2 regions of the Streptomyces sp. NPDC004111 genome follow, and region 2 is predicted to be linked to the other one. Evidence: riboswitches for the same ligand, from Rfam matches in the RefSeq annotation. Region 2 holds a riboswitch; the other holds the start of a gene.
The links. A riboswitch is a leader RNA that binds a small molecule or an ion and turns the genes downstream of it on or off. The one in region 2 is predicted to bind cobalamin.
Positions count from the first base shown of each region.

Region 1: another riboswitch for cobalamin. It lies ahead of ACFYVL_RS19475 (prenyltransferase/squalene oxidase repeat-containing protein); the one in region 2 lies ahead of ACFYVL_RS20370 (CoA-acylating methylmalonate-semialdehyde dehydrogenase).

Region 1 covers NZ_JBIAMU010000009.1:193,733-203,186, forward strand. The annotation lists gene ACFYVL_RS19465 (energy-coupling factor transporter transmembrane component T) at 1-190, opposite strand, end outside; gene ACFYVL_RS19470 (SCO2322 family protein) at 187-843, opposite strand; gene ACFYVL_RS19475 (prenyltransferase/squalene oxidase repeat-containing protein) at 900-2,153, opposite strand; cobalamin riboswitch at 2,243-2,393, opposite strand; gene ACFYVL_RS19480 (MBL fold metallo-hydrolase) at 2,436-3,509, opposite strand; gene ACFYVL_RS19485 (hypothetical protein) at 3,693-4,481, shown strand; gene ACFYVL_RS19490 (aldehyde dehydrogenase) at 4,565-6,037, shown strand; gene ACFYVL_RS19495 (ferredoxin) at 6,037-6,270, shown strand; gene ACFYVL_RS19500 (TetR family transcriptional regulator) at 6,345-7,142, opposite strand; gene ACFYVL_RS19505 (glycosyltransferase family 4 protein) at 7,387-8,730, shown strand; gene ACFYVL_RS19510 (methyltransferase domain-containing protein) at 8,842-9,454, shown strand, end outside.
Region 2 covers NZ_JBIAMU010000010.1:31,254-40,707, forward strand. The annotation lists gene ACFYVL_RS20345 (zinc-binding dehydrogenase) at 1-38, opposite strand, end outside; gene ACFYVL_RS20350 (mandelate racemase/muconate lactonizing enzyme family protein) at 35-1,189, opposite strand; gene ACFYVL_RS20355 (IclR family transcriptional regulator) at 1,437-2,216, shown strand; gene ACFYVL_RS20360 (SMP-30/gluconolactonase/LRE family protein) at 2,213-3,076, shown strand; gene metE (5-methyltetrahydropteroyltriglutamate--homocysteine S-methyltransferase) at 3,158-5,476, opposite strand; cobalamin riboswitch at 5,641-5,864, opposite strand; cobalamin riboswitch at 6,037-6,232, shown strand; gene ACFYVL_RS20370 (CoA-acylating methylmalonate-semialdehyde dehydrogenase) at 6,500-7,999, shown strand; gene ACFYVL_RS20375 (acyl-CoA dehydrogenase family protein) at 7,996-9,156, shown strand; gene ACFYVL_RS20380 (enoyl-CoA hydratase/isomerase family protein) at 9,153-9,454, shown strand, end outside.

The DNA.
Region 1 (9,454 bases), on a different contig from region 2:
TGCGGGAGGCGGCCGTGGCGAGTCCCAGTGCCCACAGCCACCAGGCCCCGGCGTGCAGCGCGTTGCTGCGGCTGGCGGCGGGGGCCCGCAGCGGACCGGCCGGCCCGCGGACCGGTCGGCCGGTGCCCCTGCCGGCCGGGTCGCGGCGGCCGGAGGGGGTGCTGCCCTCCGGCTTCGTCGCGCCGCTCATCCCCGACGGCGGCGGGCCTGCCACACGGCGGCGGCGCCCAGCGCCAGCACGGCGGCGAGTCCGACCAGGACACCGGCGGACGGGCCCGTGCCCCCGTCGTCCTGCGAGGCGGAGGCGGAAGGAGAGTCGGCGGTGGGAGCGGGCGCGGACGGCTCGGCGTTCTGCGAGGACGTTCCGCTCACCTGGTCGGCGCACCCGGTCCTGGGGTAGCCGGCGATGGCACAGAGCAGCGCCGCGTTGTTGTAGCGCAGCGGCCTGGCCACCTCCGCCAGCGCTTCGGCGGTCGTCGCGTCCTCGCCCACCCGGGCGCACACGCCGCGCGGTGCGGGCGGCGTCTCGCCGTCCGGGGCGTCCTGCGGCGTTCCGAAGTCCAGCACGAGGGCGAGGCGCTTGCTGCCCGGTTGGGCGGGGGTCTTGGCGCAGATCGCTTCGAAGCCCGCTTCCCCGCGCGGCTTGGCGGCGTCCTGCGAGTCCTGGCTCACGGCGAACCGGAATCCCTGGACCGCGCCGTCGGCCGGACGGGTGGTGGCGGCTCCCTGGGTCGCGTACGTCCAGGTGCCGCCGTCACGCTCCCAGAACGACCAGTAGCGGTAGCCGGAGCCCTGGTCCGCCGCCGCTGCGGCGCCCGCGGGCAGCAGCGCGCCCAGCCCCATCGCCACGGCGAGCAGCGGTGCGGCGCACTTCGCGCGGCGGGCCGCGGCGGTCCGGCTCACAGCTGCTGGTTCTTCTTGTTGCGGCCGCTGATCAGGAAGCCCGCGCCCATGCTCGCCACGAAGGCGACACCGACGACCCACCAGGTGGCGGAGGAGCCGCCCGTGTCGTCCTTCTTCGCCTCGTCCTTCTTCCCGGCGTCCTCCGCGGCCTGCTTCGCCTGCGGCGCGGGGCCGGTCGCGTTGAGCTGCTCGACGAGGTCGGTGCCGCCGAAGGAGCGCGGGTCCATGCCGGTGGCGTGCGCGGCGAAGACCAGCTGGGCCCAGGCGGCGGGACCGGTCTGCTTCGCCCAGGCCGCACCGTTGCGGGCCAGCCACTGGGCGGGCTTCGCGGCGGCGTCCCGGTGGCCCGCGGCGGCCAGCGCCACCGTGGCGTCCGCGGTGTTGCCGAAGTCGGGCTTGTCCTCGGCGCCCGGCATCGCCGACATCAGGTGCTGACCGTTCTTCGCGAGCAGCCGGGCGAGGTAGTCGGAGCCACCGTCCACGGCGGCCTCGGGGGAGGTCATGCCCGCCTCGCAGTCGGCCGCGGGCTTGAGCTCCTCGTTGGTCTTGGCCGGGGCGACGACCATCGTCTTCTGGGCCGCCGCGGTCACCACGGCGGCGGTCGCGTCGGCGTTCGGGAACTTCTTCCCCGCCTTGTCGGGCTGGAAGGCGAAGGCGCCCTGGTTCTCCGCCTTGCCCGCGCAGTCCGCCTGGAAGGCCAGCAGTGCGTCGAGCGACGACTTCCAGTCCTTGCCCATGGCGTCCTTGGGCCGCTCACCGGCCGCGACCAGGGCGCCCACCACGATCGAGGTGGAGTTGGCGTCGCTCGGCGTGCCGGGGGAGTAGGGCCAGCCGCCGTCCTTGTTCTGGACGGACTTCAGCCAGCCCACGGCCTTCTTCACCGTGGCGTCCTGCCCGCCGAGCGCCTTCAGCGCCTGTACGGCGGCGGCCGTCGCGTTGGTGTCGACCAGCACCTTCGCGTCGCAGGGCCTGCTCGCGTCGGCCCGGAAGGCGGGGAAGCCGCCGTTGTCGCACTGCTGGGCCACCAGCCAGTCGACCGCCTTCGTGGCCGGCTTCACTCCGACGGTCTGCTGGGCGAGCAGGGCGAGGGACTGCCGGAAGACACCGTCGTACGTCGGGTCGCTCTTGCCGTACAGCCCCGAGGGGATCGCCACCGGCGACGGGGCCGGCGCGGCGGAGGCGGCCGGAGCGGCCACCGCACCGAGAACGGCGGCTGCGGCGAGCGCTGCGGCGCTGCGGCGAAGGGTCATGTCGGTGGTGCCTCTCCTGAAGGGCGGCCGGGCACGGACCCCTTCGACAGGCACCGCGGCACCGGCCCCGTGTACCTCTACCTCGACGGTGCCGTGCCAGTCATGCGGGCCGGGCGTTCCGACTCTTCGCACCGCGGCGAGGGATCGCGCGCGATGGGAATCACGGTTGCGGGTCAGTGCCGGATTCGCACCGGCTTCTCCCGTACGGGCATGATGACGACTCGCACACTCTACCGACCTGTCCGGGGTCGGGCCCGCCGTCGCGCCGCCGCCGCCCCGCCGTCACACCGCCGTGTAGGTCACCGGATCGCTGCCCGGTACGGCCTCCGCGTGTCCCAGTTTCACCAGTCGGCGCAGATGGGCCTCGGCCTCGGACACGGCGATGTTGCGCGAGCCGTAGGGGATCTGTTCCCAGGGCCGGTTCCACTCCATCCGCTCCGCGAGCTGCCAGGGCGTGAGGGGCGCGGCCAGCAGGGCGCGCAGCCCGGCGAGGCGTTCCTCGTGGTGGGCGAGGAGTTCCTCGACGCGCTCGCGCGGGGTGGTGAAGGGGTGCTGGTGGGCGGGCAGCACCTCGGCGACGTCCAGCCGGGCGATCCGCTCCAGGGAGGCCATGTAGTCGCCGAGGGGGTCCCCCGCGCTCGAACGGAGCCGGCCGCCCGGGTCGGGGCCGGTGGCGTCGTCGTCCGGGTCCTCGTACAGGCCGATGTGCGGGGTGATGCCGGGGAGCAGGTGGTCACCGGAGAAGAGCCGCCCGTGGCCGGGCAGACCGGCCGGGTGCTCCTCCTCCAGATGCAGGCACACATGGCCGGGCGTGTGGCCCGGGGTCCATACGGCGCGCAGCGCGCGGCCCGCCAGCGGCAGCAGTTCCCCGGGCACGATCTCCCGGTCCGGGAGCGCCGCCCGCAGCCCCGGCAGCGTGCGCATCCGCCCCGACCCGCGGGCGGCGCGCAGCGGACCGAGGTGGTCCTCGGGGGCCCCGGCGGCGGCCAGCTTGGCGGTCAGGTAGTCGAGCCAGACGTCCGGTTCGGCGCCGCGGGTGCGGCGGACCACCTCGGCGTCGGCGGCGTGCATGGCGATCCACGCGCCGGAGACGTCGCGCACCTGCCCGGAGAGGCCGTGGTGGTCGGGGTGGTGGTGGGTGATGACCACGCCGTGCACGTCGGCGACGCGTACGTCGAGGGCGGCGAGCCCGGCGGTCAGGGTGTCCCAGGAGGCGGGGTCGTCCCAGCCGGTGTCGATCAGCACCGGCCCGCGGTCGGTGTCCACGAGGTGCACCAGGGTGTGGCCGAGGGGGTTGTCCGGGATCGGGACCTTGATGCTCCAGACGCCGCCGCCGTGCTCGGTCACCTGTGTCATGGCTCCCCCAACTGTCGCGAGTGGTGCGGGACTTGCCTTGCGGTCACTATAACTAGAACGGGTTCCAGTGCGAGGTGGGGGACGGTGCGGGTGTCGACCCCCAGGATTCTCGGGGTCGTTGTCGGGGGTGCCCCGTGGTTGTCCCGGATGGGCCGCATGGCTGTACGCGGACAAGATCGACGCATGACGAACCCGACGCACACCCAGCACACCACCGCCCCCCGCACCACCGCCCCGCACACCACCGCCCCCCGCACCACCGCCCCCCGCACCACCGCCCCGCACGCCGCCGCTCCCCGCACCACCGCCCCGCACGGCCGGCCCGCCCCGCAGGACCGGCCCGCCCCGGTCCCCGCCACCGCCCCCCGTACCCCCTCCGGCCTCGTCCGGCCCGCCGGGTTCACCCGGTTCGCGCTCGTCGCGGCGCCCGTTTCGCTGGTCGTGTACGGCGCCGTCCGGCTGCTCAGCGAGCGGGGCACGCCGGGCACCGGCTGGACGCTGGGGCATCTCGCGATGCTCGTCGGGGTGCTCCTGTTCGTTCCGGTCCTGCGCCAGCTGTACCGTTCGGCGCCCGCGTCGCGGCGCCCGGCGGCCTCGGCGGCCCTGCTGGTGACGGGTGCCGGGCTGCTCGCCACCGCCGTGCAGGCGGCGATCGACCTGGTGTCCGGGCTGATCGCCGAGGACCGGCCCGCGATGCGCGAGATCTTCCGGCAGGTCAAGGCGGTCCCCGGGGTCGAGCCGGTCGTCTACGGGGTGGTCCCGCAGCTCTTCTTCGTCGGCCTGGTCGTCCTGGCGGCCCTGACCGCCGCCTCCGTCCGCACCCGGATCCTCATGGTGACCGCCCTGGTGGCGGGCACGGTCTGCATGGCCGTCAGCCTCGACCTCCTCCCGGTGGGCGGCCTGTGCATGCTGCTCGCCCTCGCCCCGCTGCTCGCGGCCGGGCGCGTCGCACCCCTTCCCCGTACGAACTAGAACTGGTATCAGTTCGGGGGGAGCGGTAACTGATGGAGCGTCAGCAGTAGTGCACCGGGCCGGACTCGCGGGAGGCGACAGCCATGACCGAACTCGTCGAACACCAACAGCTCTTCATCGCAGGCAAGTTGGTCGAGCCGTCCGGTTCCGACGTCATCGAAGTGGTCTCCCCGCACACCGAACAGGTCATCGGCCGGGTCCCGCACGCCGCCGAGGCGGACGTGGACCGGGCGGTGGCGGCGGCCCGCAGGGCCTTCGACGAGGGGCCCTGGCCCCGGATGACACTGGCGGAGCGGATCGAGGTCGTCACCCGCATCAAGGACGCCATCGCGGTGCGCCACGAGGAGATCGCCCGCGTCATCAGCGCGCAGAACGGCACCCCGTACACCGCGAGCGTGATGATGCAGGCGCTCGCCGCGATGATGGTGTGGGACACGACGATCAAGGTGGCGCAGGACTTCCCGGTGGAGACCCGCCGCACCGGCGCCCTGGGCAATCTGCTGGTGCGGCGCGAGCCGGTCGGGGTCGTCGCGGCGGTGGTCCCCTGGAACGTCCCCCAGTTCACCGCCGCGGCCAAGCTGGCACCCGCCCTGCTCAGCGGCTGCACGGCCGTGCTGAAGACCTCGCCCGAGACGCCCCTGGACGGCTATCTCCTCGCGGAGATCTGCACCGAGGCGGGGCTTCCCGAGGGCGTGCTCTCCATCCTGCCCGCCGAGCGCGAGGTCAGCGAGTACCTGGTCGCGCACCCCGGTGTGGACAAGGTGTCCTTCACCGGATCGGTCGCCGCGGGCAAGCGCGTGATGGAGGTCGCCTCCCGCAACCTCAGCCGCGTCACCCTGGAACTCGGCGGCAAGTCGGCGGCCGTCATCCTCCCCGACGCCGACCTGGGGACGACCGTCGCCGGCATCGCCCCCTTCGCCTGGATGCTGAACGGACAGGCCTGCGTGGCCCAGTCGCGCATCCTGGCCCCCCGTTCCCGCTACGACGAGTTCGCCGAGGCCTTCGCCGCGGCGGCGGGCGCGCTCAAGGTCGGCGACCCGATGGACCCGGCCACCGAGGTCGGACCGCTGGTCGCCCGGCGCCAGCAGCAGCGCTCCCTCGACTACATCCGGATCGGCCAGGAGGAGGGCGCCAAGGTCCTGGCCGGCGGCGGACGCCCGGCCGGCCGGGAACGCGGCTGGTACGTCGAGCCCACCCTGCTCGGCGGCGTCGACAACACGACGCGGGTGGCCCGCGAGGAGATCTTCGGTCCGGTGATGTGCCTGCTGCCGTACGAGGACGAGGCGGAGGCGGTCCGTATCGCCAACGACTCCGAGTACGGCCTGAGCGGCAGCGTCTGGACGGCCGACGTGGACCGCGGCGTCGAGGTGGCCCGCCGGGTGCGCACCGGCACCTACTCGGTCAACACCTTCAGCATCGACATGATGGGCCCCTTCGGCGGCTACAAGAACTCCGGCCTGGGCCGCGAGTTCGGCCCCGAGGGGTACGGCGAGTACCTGGAGCACAAGATGATCCACCTGCCCGCCGGGTACGAGGCCCCGGGGCAGGACGCCTGATGGGCGACCGCTGGCACGTGGAGGTGGACCGGGGCGTGTGCATCGGCTCCGGCATGTGCGTCGCCGCCGCCCCCGGCTCCTTCCGCCTGGACTCCGCCCGGCAGTCCCACCCGGTGCACCCGGACGTCGACGCCGACGAGGACGTACTGGCCGCGGCGGAGGGCTGCCCGGTCGAGGCGATCGCCATCGCGCTGCGCGACACGGGGGAGCCGGTGTTCCCGCCGGAGGAGTGAGCGGCGGGCCGAGGACCGCGGGGTGCGGGACGGTGCGGGCCGTCGAGGAGTCGGCCCGCCCGCCCCGTGCCCCGCTACTTCGCCGTGCCGTCCGGCGCGCCGGACGGGGCCTGCCCCGGGGCCGCCGCCTGCGCCGAGGTCACGTCGATCAGCTTGCACACCGTCTCGATGTCGATCTTCACCTGGGCGATCGAGGCCCGGCCCGAGAGCCAGGTGATCAGGGCCGAGTGCCAGGTGTGCTCGATGACCCGCACCGCCGAGAGCTGCTGTGGGGTGGGCCGGTCCTGGGCGTCGGAGAGCCCCATGGCGTCCAGGATGATCGCGGTGGTCTGCCGGGAGACGGTGTCCACCTCCGGGCTGACCGAGCGGTCCGCGAAGGTCAGGGCACGGACCATGGCGTCCGCCAGGTTCGGCTCGCGCTGCAGCGCGCGGAACGCCCGCATCAGGGTCTCCGCCACCCGCTCCGACGAGGACGTGGCCGCCGGGGGCCGCTTGCGCAGCGTGGTGTGCATGTGGTGCAGCTGGTCCTGCATGGTGGCGACCAGCAGGTGCACCTTGGAGGGGAAGTAGCGGTAGAGGGTCCCCAGTGCCACGCCCGCCTCCTCCGCGACCTCGCGCATCTGGACCGCGTCGAAGCCGCCCCGGCTGGCCAGCTGCGCGCTGGCGTGCAGGATGCGGCGGCGGCGGGCCTCCTGGCGCTCGGTCAGCGCGGGGGCGGCCGGGCCCAGGCCGTTGCCGCGGGCGGAGCCCTGGCCCCGGCCGCTCCCGGCGGCCCGTGCGGAACCCGTCTCCCGGTCCCCGCCCGCGCTCCGGCCCGGCCCGCTGCCCCGGCCGCTCGCCCCGCCGCCCGCCGTCCTGGCTTCCGCTCTCATGGTGTCCCCGTGTTCCCTGTGCGCCCCGTGCGCTGCGCGCGCCCGTCTGCCTGCGTCGTCGGCCGCGGTCTCCCGCGTGTCGCGCCCGCCCGTGAGCCGTGGCGCGAATCACCTGATCCGGACCTTACGCCGCCGCCTACTGCCGGTAGATTCAAAGCTCCGTGTTCGATCAACTCTGGAACTTGTTCTAGATTAGCGCCAGCGGCTACGCTCCGGCGGGAGTGCGTCAAGAAGGGGGCCGGGAGTGACCGCTGAGGCCATACAGGCGGGCCCCCAGACAGGGGACGCCGCACGAGGGGAAGCAGGCGCAGGCGACGGGGACCGCCCGTTGCGCATCGCGCTCCTCTCCTACAAGGGGAACCCGTTCTGCGGCGGCCAGGGCGTCTACGTCCGCCACCTCTCCCGGGAACTCGCCCGACTCGGGCACCACGTCGAGGTGCTCGGCGCGCAGCCCTACCCGGTGCTCGACGAGGGCGTCGCGCTCACCGAGCTGCCGAGCCTGGACCTGTACCGCAGCCCCGACCCGTTCCGCACCCCGCGGCGCGAGGAGTTCCGCGACTGGATCGACGCCGTCGAGTTCGCCACCATGCGCACCGGCGGATTCCCCGAGCCGCTGACCTTCTCGCTGCGCGCCAAGCGCCACCTGGCCGCCCGGCGCGGCGAGTTCGACGTCGTGCACGACAACCAGACCCTCGGTTACGGACTGCTCGGCGACCTCGGCGCCCCCCTGGTGACGACCATTCACCACCCCATCACCGTCGACCGGCAGCTCGACCTCGACGCCGCGGACACCCGGCTCAAGAACCTGTCGGTGCGCCGCTGGTACGGCTTCACCCGGATGCAGAAGCGGGTCGCCCGCCGGCTGCCGTCGGTGCTCACCGTGTCCGGCTCCTCGCAGGCCGAGATCGTCGAGCACCTCGGCGTACGGCGCGAGCGGATCCACGTCGTCCACATCGGTGCCGACACCCAGCTGTGGTCGCCGGACCCGTCCGTCGCCGAGGTGCCGGGCCGGATCGTCACCACCTCCAGCGCCGACGTCCCCCTCAAGGGACTGGTGCACCTCGTCGAGGCGCTCGCCAAGCTCCGCGCCGAGCGGCCCGACGCGCACCTGGTCGTCGTCGGCAAGCGCGCCGAGGACGGCCCCGTCGCCCGCGCCATCGAGCAGTACGGCCTCCAGGGCGCCATCGAGTTCGTCAAGGGCATCACCGACCAGGAACTGGTCGACCTCGTACGCGGTGCGCAGATCGCCTGTGTGCCCTCGCTGTACGAAGGGTTCTCGCTGCCCGCCGCCGAGGCGATGGCCACCGGCACCCCGCTCGTCGCCACCACCGGCGGCGCCATCCCCGAGGTCGCCGGCCCCGACGGGGAGACCTGTCTCGCGGTGCCGCCCGGCGACGCCGACGCGCTCGCCGGACAACTGGGCAGACTGCTCGGCGACGCGGACCTGCGCAGCAGGCTCGGTGCGGCCGGCCGGGCCCGGGTGCTCGCCAGGTTCACCTGGAAGCAGGCCGCGATCGGCACCGCCGAGCTCTACCGCGAGGCCGTCGCCGCGCAGGCCGCGGTACGACGGGGCTCCCTCAAGCCATAGCCGCCCGGGGGCACGGGCCGAGGCCGGCCGCCGCCCCGCCGACGCACCGCCCGCCGCCCCGACGACGACCCGACCGAACCACCCCCACCGCCGGATGAAAGCTGAGCCCCCGTGCTGACCGTGGACTTTTCCCGCTTCCCGCTCGCCCCGGGCGACCGCGTCCTCGACCTGGGCTGCGGCGCCGGACGGCACGCCTTCGAGTGCTACCGGCGCGGCGCCCAGGTGGTCGCGCTGGACCAGAACGGCGACGAGATCCGCGAGGTCGCCAAGTGGTTCGCCGCCATGAAGGAGGCGGGCGAGGCCCCCGAGGGCGCGACCGCCACCGCCATGGAGGGCGACGCGCTCAACCTGCCCTTCCCGGACGCCTCCTTCGACGTCGTGATCATCTCCGAGGTCATGGAGCACATACCCGACGACAAGGGCGTGCTCGCCGAGATGGTCCGCGTGCTGCGGCCCGGCGGCCGGATCGCGGTGACCGTGCCGCGCTACGGCCCCGAGAAGGTCTGCTGGGCGCTCTCCGACGCGTACCACGAGGTCGAGGGCGGGCACATCCGCATCTACAAGGCCGACGAACTCCTCGGCAGGATGAGGGAGGCGGGGCTGAGGCCCTACGGCACCCACCACGCGCACGCCCTGCACTCGCCGTACTGGTGGCTCAAGTGCGCGTTCGGCGTGGACAACGACAAGGCGCTGCCGGTCAAGGCGTACCACAAGCTCCTGGTCT
Region 2 (9,454 bases):
GCCCGGCCGCCGGAGCGTGCGGTGTCGCGGGCACTCACTTCGGGGCCCTCTTCTCCCAGCCCTCGGCCCACAGGTCGAACCGCGCCTGCTGCTGCGGGAACTCGGCCGCCGCGTCCACGTCCAGCTCCACGCCGAGGCCCGGGGCGTGCGAGACCTCGAAGCAGCCGGTCTCGGGGTCGACCTGCGGGGCTCCCTTCACGACCTTCTTGATCTCCGCGTCCGCGAAGTCGTTGAAGTGCTCCAGGATCTTGAAGTTCGGTGTGCAGGCGGCGAGCTGGAGGGAGGCCGCGGTCAGTACGGAGCCGCCGACGTTGTGCGGGGCGACCATCAGGTAGTGGGTCTCGGCGGTCGCGGCCAGCTTGCGGGTCTCCAGGATGCCGCCGATGTGGCCCAGGTCGGGCTGGATGATGTCGGCGGCCTGCGACTCGAAGAGTTCGCGGAACTCGATGCGGTCGTGGATGCGCTCGCCGGTCGCGATCGGCATGTCCACCTTCGCCGCCACCTTCTCCAGCGCCTTCAGGTTCTCCGGCGGGACCGGCTCCTCCAGCCAGGCCGGCGCGAACGGGGCCAGTTCCCTGGCCAGCCGCACCGCGGTGGCGGGGCTGAAGCGGCCGTGCATCTCCAGCATCAGTTCGGTGTCCGGGCCGACGGCGTCCCGTACCGCCTCGATCAGGGAGACGGCGTAGCGGCTCCGAGCGGCGTCGAGTTCGAAGTGCCCGGTGCCGAAGGGGTCGATCTTCAGGGCCCGGTAGCCGCGCTCCACGACGGCCTGCGCCGCCTTGTGGTACGCCTCCGGGGTGCGCTCGGTGGTGTACCAGCCGTTGGCGTACGCCTTGACGCGGTCGGTCACCTTCCCGCCGAGCAGCTGCCAGACCGGCACGCCCAGCGCCTTGCCCTTGATGTCCCAGCACGCCATCTCGACGACCGCGATGCCCGACATGACGATCTCGCCGGCCCGCCCGTAGTCGCCGTACTTCATCCGCCGGACCAGGTCCTCCACGTTGAACGGGTCGGAGCCGACGATGTGATTGGCGGCGGCCTCGCCGAGGTATCCGGTCAGTGCGTCGGTGCGGCCGAGCATCCGGGTCTCGCCGACGCCCGTCAGGCCCTCGTCGGTGTGCACGAGGACGTACGTGAGGTTCCGCCAGGGTGTCCCGACGACATGGGTGGTGATTCCCGTGATGCGCACGGCAGTTGCTCCTCAGCAGGATCGCTCTTGTTCGATATTTCGTCATGCGTTCGAAATGTTGGCGTGACCGTAGTCAGCGGCTTTCCGGGGTGTCAATGGGTCGTGCACAGAACGATGTCCGGCACCGGAGCGTTGCCCGTGGAACGGCACCGGGCTAATCTCCGTTCGTGATACCGGTCGTCGACCGTGATTTCGAACGCGCTCCTCTTGGACGGAACGCGCATCCCGGTGAAAGAGGGGGAGGCCCATGGGACGCCACGTTCCCGCCGTGACCAGGGCACTGGACATACTCGAACTGTTCCTGGAGGGCGACGGCACGCTGTCCGCCCCGGACATCACCCGCAAGCTGGGCCTGCCCCGCACCACCGTGCACGAACTCGTCACCACGCTCGCCGCCCGGAACTACCTGGTGGCCGTCGACGAACAGCCCGGACGCTACCGACTGGGCGTCCGCAACCACCAGTTGGGCAGCCGCTACGCCGAGCAGCTCGACCTCGCGGCCGAGGGGCAGCGGGTGGCCCGGGAGGTCGCCGAGAGCTGCGGCGAGACCGTCCACGTCGCCGTACTGGAGGACCTCGACGTCATCTACATCGCCAAGGTCGACTCCACGCACGCCGTCCGCATGGTCTCCGCCGCCGGACGCAAGCTTCCCGCGCACTGCACCTCCGTGGGCAAGATGCTGCTCGCCTCCCTCCCGGAGGACGAACTGCGCGCCCGCGTCGACGGCCGCGCGCTGACCGGCATGACCCCGCACAGCATCACCGACCCCCAGGCCCTGTACCCGGCCCTGGCCGGCATCCGGGAGCGCGCCCTGGCCACCGAGCACCGCGAGTCCAACCCCGACGTCAGCTGCGTCGCCGCCCCCGTCCGCGACCGCACCGGACGGGTCGTCGCAGCCCTGTCGGTGTCGGTCCCGGTGATCCGCTGGAGCGAGGAGCGGGAGAAGGAACTCGCCGAACTGGCCACCCGGGGCGCCGCGGACCTGTCGGTGCGGCTGGGACACCGGGGAAGCGGGCGGCAGGGATGAGCGCCGCACGCCCGCCCCGGGCCGAGATCGTCGTACGGGAGCGCGCCGCGCTCGGTGAGGGGCCCACCTGGGACCCGGCCGGGGACCGGCTGATCTGGGTGGACATCCTCGGCTCCCGCGTCCACACCTACGCCCCCGGCACCGGCCGCCGCACCGTCCTGGCCACCGAACAGCACGTCGGCGCCGCGAAACCCCGGCGCGGCGGCGGCCTGATCGTCAACCTCCGCGACGGCGTGGGCGCCTACGGCCCCGACGGCACCTTTTGCTGGCTGCACCACGACCCGGTGCCCGGCCGGCGCGGCAACGACGCGGCGGTGGCCCCCGACGGTTCGCTCTGGGCCGGCACCATGCGCTACGACGAGGCACCCGGCGGCGGCCACCTCGTCAGGATCGGCCCCGGCGCGGCCGGACCCACCGTGCTCCTCGACGCGGTGACCGTCAGCAACGGCATCGGCTGGAGCCCGGACGGCCGGCGCGCCTACTACGTGGACAGCCCCACCCGGCGCATCGACATCTGCGAGCCGTCCGGACAACTCCCGCTGGAGCGGCGGCCGTTCGTCGAGATCGAAGCCGGCGCCGGCTTCCCCGACGGCCTCGCCGTCGACGCCGAGGGCTGTGTCTGGGTCGCCCTCTGGGATGGCGGCCAGGTCCGCCGCTACACACCGGACGGGCGCCTGGACCGCACGCTCCCGCTGCCCGTCCCGCGCCCCACCGCCTGCGCGTTCGGCGGCCCCGGCCTGCGCGACCTCTACGTCACCACGGCCCGCACCGGCCCGGCCGACCCGCACCCGTACGCGGGCTCGCTGCTCGTCGTGCCGGACGCCGGACAGGGACTGCCGGCCCCGGCCTTCGCGGGGTGAGCGGGCCGGGAGCGCGCGTTCGCCGGGCGTGCGGGCCGGGAGCGCGCGGTGGCCGCTCCCGGCCCTGGTGTGCCGCCCGGGTCAGGACTCGGGCAGCTCCGACCGTACGGTGCGGGCCGCCGCCACCAGGTTCTCCAGCGAGGCCCGGGTCTCGGGCCAGCCGCGGGTCTTCAGTCCGCAGTCCGGATTGACCCACAGCCGGTCGGCCGGAATGGCCTCAAGTCCCTTGCGCAGCAGGGCCGCCGCCTCCTCGGCGGAGGGGATCCGCGGCGAGTGGATGTCGTACACGCCGGGGCCGGCCTCGCGCGGGTAACCGTGTTCGGCCAGCTCGCGCGCCACCTGCATGTGCGAACGGGCCGCCTCCAGGCTGATGACGTCGGCGTCGAGGTCGTCGATGGCCTGCACGATGTCACCGAACTCGGCGTAGCACATGTGCGTGTGGATCTGGGTCCGCGCACGCACCCCGGAGGTGCTCAGCCGGAACGACTCCGTCGCCCACGCCAGATAGGCGCCGTGGCCGTCGGCGCGCAGCGGCAGGGTCTCGCGGAGCGCGGGTTCGTCGACCTGGATGACCGAAGTGCCCGCCGCCTCCAGGTCGTTGACCTCGTCGCGCAGGGCGAGCGCGACCTGCCGCGCGGTGTCGCCGAGCGGCTGGTCGTCCCGTACGAACGACCAGGCGAGCATGGTGACCGGGCCGGTCAGCATGCCCTTGACCGGCCGGTCGGTGAGGGAACCGGCGTACGACGTCCAGCGCACCGTCATCGGCTCCGGCCGGGAGATGTCCCCGGCCAGCACCGGCGGGCGGACGTAGCGGGTGCCGTAGGACTGCACCCAGCCGTGCTGGGTGGCGAGATAGCCCGTCAGCTGCTCGGCGAAGTACTGCACCATGTCGTTGCGTTCGGGCTCGCCGTGCACCAGGACGTCGATGCCGGCCTTCTCCTGGAAGGCGAGCACGTCGCGGATCTCGGCCTCGATGCGCTGCTCGTAGCCCGCCGCGTCGATGCGTCCGGCGCGCAGGTCGGCGCGGGCCGTGCGCAGTTCCGCGGTCTGCGGGAACGAACCGATCGTGGTGGTCGGCAGCAGCGGCAGGCCCAGGTGCGCGCGCTGGGCGGGCGCCCGCTCCTCGTACGGGGCCGAGCGGCGGCCGTCCGCGTCGGTGACGGCCGCCACCCGGGCGCGCACCGCCGGGTCGCGGGTGATGGGGGAGTGCGCGCGGGAGGCCAGATCGGCCCGGTTGGCGGCGAGTTCGGCGGTGATCGCGGAGGTGCCCTGCGTCAGCCCCTTGGCCAGGGTGACGATCTCGGTCGTCTTCTGCTTGGCGAAGGCCAGCCAGCGCAGGATCTCCCGGTTGATGTCGCGCTCGGCCGCGGCGTCCAGCGGGACGTGCAGCAGCGAGCAGGAGGCGGCGACGTCGACCCGGTCCGCGAGGCCCAGGAGGGTGCCGAGGACACCCAGCGACTTCTCGAAGTCGTTGATCCAGATGTTGCGGCCGTCGACGACGCCCGCGACCAGCCGCTTGCCCGGCAGCCCGCCGACGCCGGCCAGCGCGTCCAGGTTGGCGGCGGCGGGACCGGTGAAGTCCATCGCCAGGCCCTCGATCGGGGCCCTGGCCAGCACGGGGAGCGCGTCGCCGAGCCGGTCGAAGTACGACGCGACCAGGAGCTGCGGCCGGTCGCTCAGCCCGCCCAGGTCGCGGTAGGCGCGCGAAGCGGCGTTCAGTTCGGCCGGGGTGCGGTCCTGGACCAGGGCGGGCTCGTCCAGCTGCACCCACTGCGCCCCGGCCGCCCGCAGGTCGGCGAGCACCTCCGCGTACACCGGCAGCAGCCGGTCGAGCAGGGTGAGCGGCTCGAAGTCCGCGGCCACACCGGGGGCGGGCTTGGCCAGCAGCAGGTACGTGAGCGGGCCGACCAGCACGGGTCGCGCGCGGTGCCCCAGCGCGAGGGCCTCCGTCAGCTCCGCGACCTGCTTGGTGGAGTCGGCCGTGAAGACCGTACCGGGCCCCAGCTCGGGCACCAGGTAGTGGTAGTTGGTGTCGAACCACTTGGTCATTTCCAGCGGCGCCACGTCCTGGTTGCCGCGCGCCATGGCGAAGTACCCGTCGAGCGCGTCGGCGTCGACGGCCGCGCGGTGGCGGTCGGGGACGGCACCGACCATGACGCTGGTGTCCAGCACATGGTCGTAGTACGAGAAGTCGCCGGTGGGCACCTCGTGGATGCCGGCGTCGGCCAACTGGCGCCAGTTCGCCCGGCGCAGGTCCTGTGCGGTCCGGCGGAGGGCGTCGGCGGTGACCCGGCCCTTCCAGTAGCCCTCGACGGCCTTCTTCAGTTCACGGTGCGCACCCTGGCGGGGGTAGCCGTGCACGGTGGACCGTGCTGCCGCGGCTGCGGGCTTCGCTGTCACGGAAATCTCCTTCGCGAGACGACTCCTGAGAGCCCCGGCGACGGGACGCGGACGCGAAGGGATGACGAAACCGGACGGAGTGTGCCGCGCGCGACGAGCGCGGTCCTCCGCCTGCTGTGTACGCCGACCCGCCCACGAGGTCACCGGGACATCCGCACGCGATCGGTCGCGTGCGGGCAACGGGCAGGTCTTCGGACTCGCGGGCACACCCACCGGAACTCCGGCGGATTCCTACTGGCCGTCGCTTCCCAGGTCCTGGCCGGACCCAGTGCGTATGACGGCGGTCGTTCCCGCTCACCGCTGCGGGGCAGTCCCGGATTCCCACCGGGTTCCCTCTTGCGACGCGCCTGCCTGGCGGACAGGGCGAACCAGCTGCACCGCACACAGTAGGCGCCGGAGCGGCTTTTGGGCACCACGGCTCGGATGCCGGACGGTGACATGGGACACCTGCGGCGATCCGGACGGCCAACACCTGTGTACAGGAGGGCAGTTGATCCGCGCGCGCGAGTGCGGCGGGCCGGGCGGGGGAGTCCCCGGGGAGGGGGTGGACTTACTAGGACGTCCAACTATATGTTCGTGGCACAAGGTCCGCGGTGCAGGGAAGCCGGTGTGAATCCGGCACGGTCCCGCCACTGTGACCGGGGAGTGTGCTGTCACCACTCGCCACTGACCGGGCCCCGCCAGGGGCGGTCGGGAAGGCGGGCGGCACACGGAGATCCGGGAGTCAGGATACCGGCCGCGGAACGTTCCGTGTTTTCCACGAGGATGGAGCAGACACGCATGGCACCGGTTTGTACCCACGGCCCCGGTGGTCCGGCGGAGCGCGCGCCACTCACCCCGCACTCGTAGGACTGCGGCACCCGTACCCGGCGTCCGGCCGCACGGCCCTCGCGCGCCCGGTCCCCCGTACGGGCGCCCCCGTCCGCTGTCCCACGACGCCCGCCGGCCCCGCACCCACCCGTGCGCCCCGTCGGCGGTCCGCCGTGCCCTCCCCGGATCCCACCTGACGAGAGCAGGCACCCCATGGTCCGTGAACTCGGCCACTTCACCGGCGGCAAGCACACCGCCGGCACCTCCGGCCTCTTCGGCGACGTCTACGACCCCAACACCGGCACGGTGCAGGCCCGCGTACCCCTCGCGGGCCGCGCCGACACCGAGGCGGCCGTCACCGACGCCGCCGACGCCCAGCGCGAATGGGCCGACTGGAACCCGCAGCGGCGCGCCCGCGTCCTGCTCCGCTTCCTCCAACTCGTCGACGAGGAACGCGACACGCTCGCCGCCCTGCTGTCGTCCGAGCACGGCAAGACCGTCGCCGACGCCCACGGAGACCTCCAACGCGGCCTGGAGGTCGTCGAGTTCGCCGCCGGGATCCCGCACCTGATCAAGGGCGAGTTCACCGACAACGCGGGCACCGGCATCGACGTCCACTCGCTGCGCTCCCCGCTCGGCGTCATCGCCGGAGTCACCCCCTTCAACTTCCCCGCGATGATCCCGCTCTGGCAGGCCGCCCCCGCCCTCGCCTGCGGAAACGCCTTCGTCCTCAAGCCGTCCGAGCGCGCCCCCTCGGTCCCGCTGCGGCTCGCCGAACTCTTCCTGGAGGCCGGCCTGCCGCCCGGCGTCCTCAATGTCGTCAACGGCGGCAAGGAAGCCGTCGACACCCTCCTGGAGGACCCCCGCGTCGCGGCCCTCGGCTTCGTCGGCTCCACCCCGGTCGCCGCCCACCTCTACGCCACCGCCGCCGCCCGCGGCAAGCGCGCCCAGTGCTTCGGCGGCGCCAAGAACCACATGGTCGTGATGCCGGACGCCGACCTCGACCAGGCCGTCGACGCCCTCGTCGGCGCCGGGTACGGCTCGGCGGGGGAGCGCTGCATGGCGATCTCGGTGGCCGTACCGGTCGGCGCGGAGACCGCCGACCGGCTGGTCGCCGCGCTCAAGGAGCGCGTCCAGGCCCTGCGGATCGGCCGCTCCGACGACCCGGAGGCCGACTTCGGCCCCCTCGTCAGCAGGGACGCCCAGGAGCGGGTGCGCCGCTACGTCGACATCGGCGTCGTGGAGGGCGCCGAACTCGTCGTCGACGGAAGGGACTTCACCCTTCCCGGCCACGAGAACGGCTTCTTCGCCGGAGCCTCCCTCTTCGACCGGGTCTCCCCGAAGATGCGGATCTACCGCGAGGAGATCTTCGGACCCGTGCTCTGCGTCGTACGCGCCCGGAACTACGAGGAGGCCCTGCGGCTGCCCAGCGAGCACCCGTACGGGAACGGCGTCGCGATCTTCACCCGGGACGGCGACACCGCCCGCGACTTCACCCGCCGCGTCAGCACCGGCATGGTCGGCGTCAACGTACCCGTCCCGGTCCCCGTCGCCTACCACACCTTCGGCGGCTGGAAGCGGTCCGGATTCGGCGACCTGAACCAGCACGGCCCGGACGCCATCCGCTTCTGCACCCGCACCAAGACCGTCACCTCGCGCTGGCCGTCCGGCGCCAGGGAGGGTGCCAGCTTCACGATGCCGACCATGGGATGAGCGCCATGACCACCTCCACCCCGCTCACCGAGGACCAGCGGGCCCTCGTCGAAACCACCCTGGACTTCGCCCAGGACCACCTCGCCCCGCACGCCGTCCGCTGGGACCGGGACAAGCACTTCCCCCTCGACGTGCTCCGCAAGGCCGGCGGCCTGGGACTCGGCGGCGTGTACGTCCGCGAGGACGCCGGCGGCAGCGGCCTCGGCCGCCTCGACGGGGCCCTGATCTTCGAGGCCCTGGCCTCCGGCTGCCCGTCCGTCGCGGGCTACCTCTCCATCCACAACATGGTCGCCTGGATGATCGACACCTACGGCGACGAGGAGCAGCGGGCCCGCCGGCTGCCCCGGCTGTGCTCCCTGGAGGACCTCGGCAGCTACTGCCTCACCGAACCCGGCGCCGGCTCCGACGCCGCCGCGCTCACCACCCGCGCGGACCGCGACGGCGACCACTACGTCCTCACCGGGGTGAAGCAGTTCATCTCCGGGGCGGGCGTCTCCCAGGTGTACGTCGTCATGGCACGCACCGGCGGCACGGGCCCCGGCGGCATCTCCGCGTTCCTCGTCGACCGGGACGACCCCGGGCTCTCCTTCGGCCCCGACGAGCGGAAGATGGGCTGGAACGCCCAGCCCACCCGCCAGGTCGTCCTCGACGGGGTGCGCCTGCCCGCCGGCCGGCTGCTCGGCCGGGCCGGCGACGGCTTCCGGATCGCCATGCGCGGCCTCAACGGCGGCCGGCTCGGCATCGCCGCGTGCTCACTGGGCGGCGCCCGCAGCGCCCTGAACCGGAGCCTGTCCCACCTCGCCGACCGCGAGGCCTTCGGCGGCCGGCTGCTCGACGCGCAGGCACTGCAGTTCAGGCTCGCCGACATGGCCACCGAACTCGCCGCGGCCCGCGCCCTGGTGCACCAGGCCGCCCAGGCCCTGGACCGCGCGGATCCGCAGGCCCCGCAGCTGTGCGCGATGGCCAAGCGCTTCGCCACCGACACCGGCTACTCCGTCGCCGACCGCGCACTCCAGCTCCACGGCGGATACGGCTACCTCCACGAGTACGGCATCGAGAAGATCGTCCGCGACCTCCGGGTCCACCAGATCCTGGAAGGAACCAACGAGATCATGCGCGTCATCGTGGCCCGCGGGCTGACGGAGGTGTTCCGGTGACCGCCGACGACGACCACGTACTGCTCCGCACCGAGGGCCGCTCGGGCCTGCTCACGCTCAACCGGCCACAGGCGCTCAACGCCCTCACCCCCGCCATGGTGCGCCGCGTCGACGAGGCGCTCACCGCGTGGGAGCACGATCCGGCCGTGGAGAGCGTCGTCCTCACCGGGGCGGGCCCGCGCGGTCTGTGCGCGGGCGGCGACATCCGCGCCATCTACGAGGACGCGCGTGCCGGGGGCGGCGCCTCCGCCGCCTTCTGGCGCGACGAGTACCGGCTCAACGCCCGTATCGCCCGCTA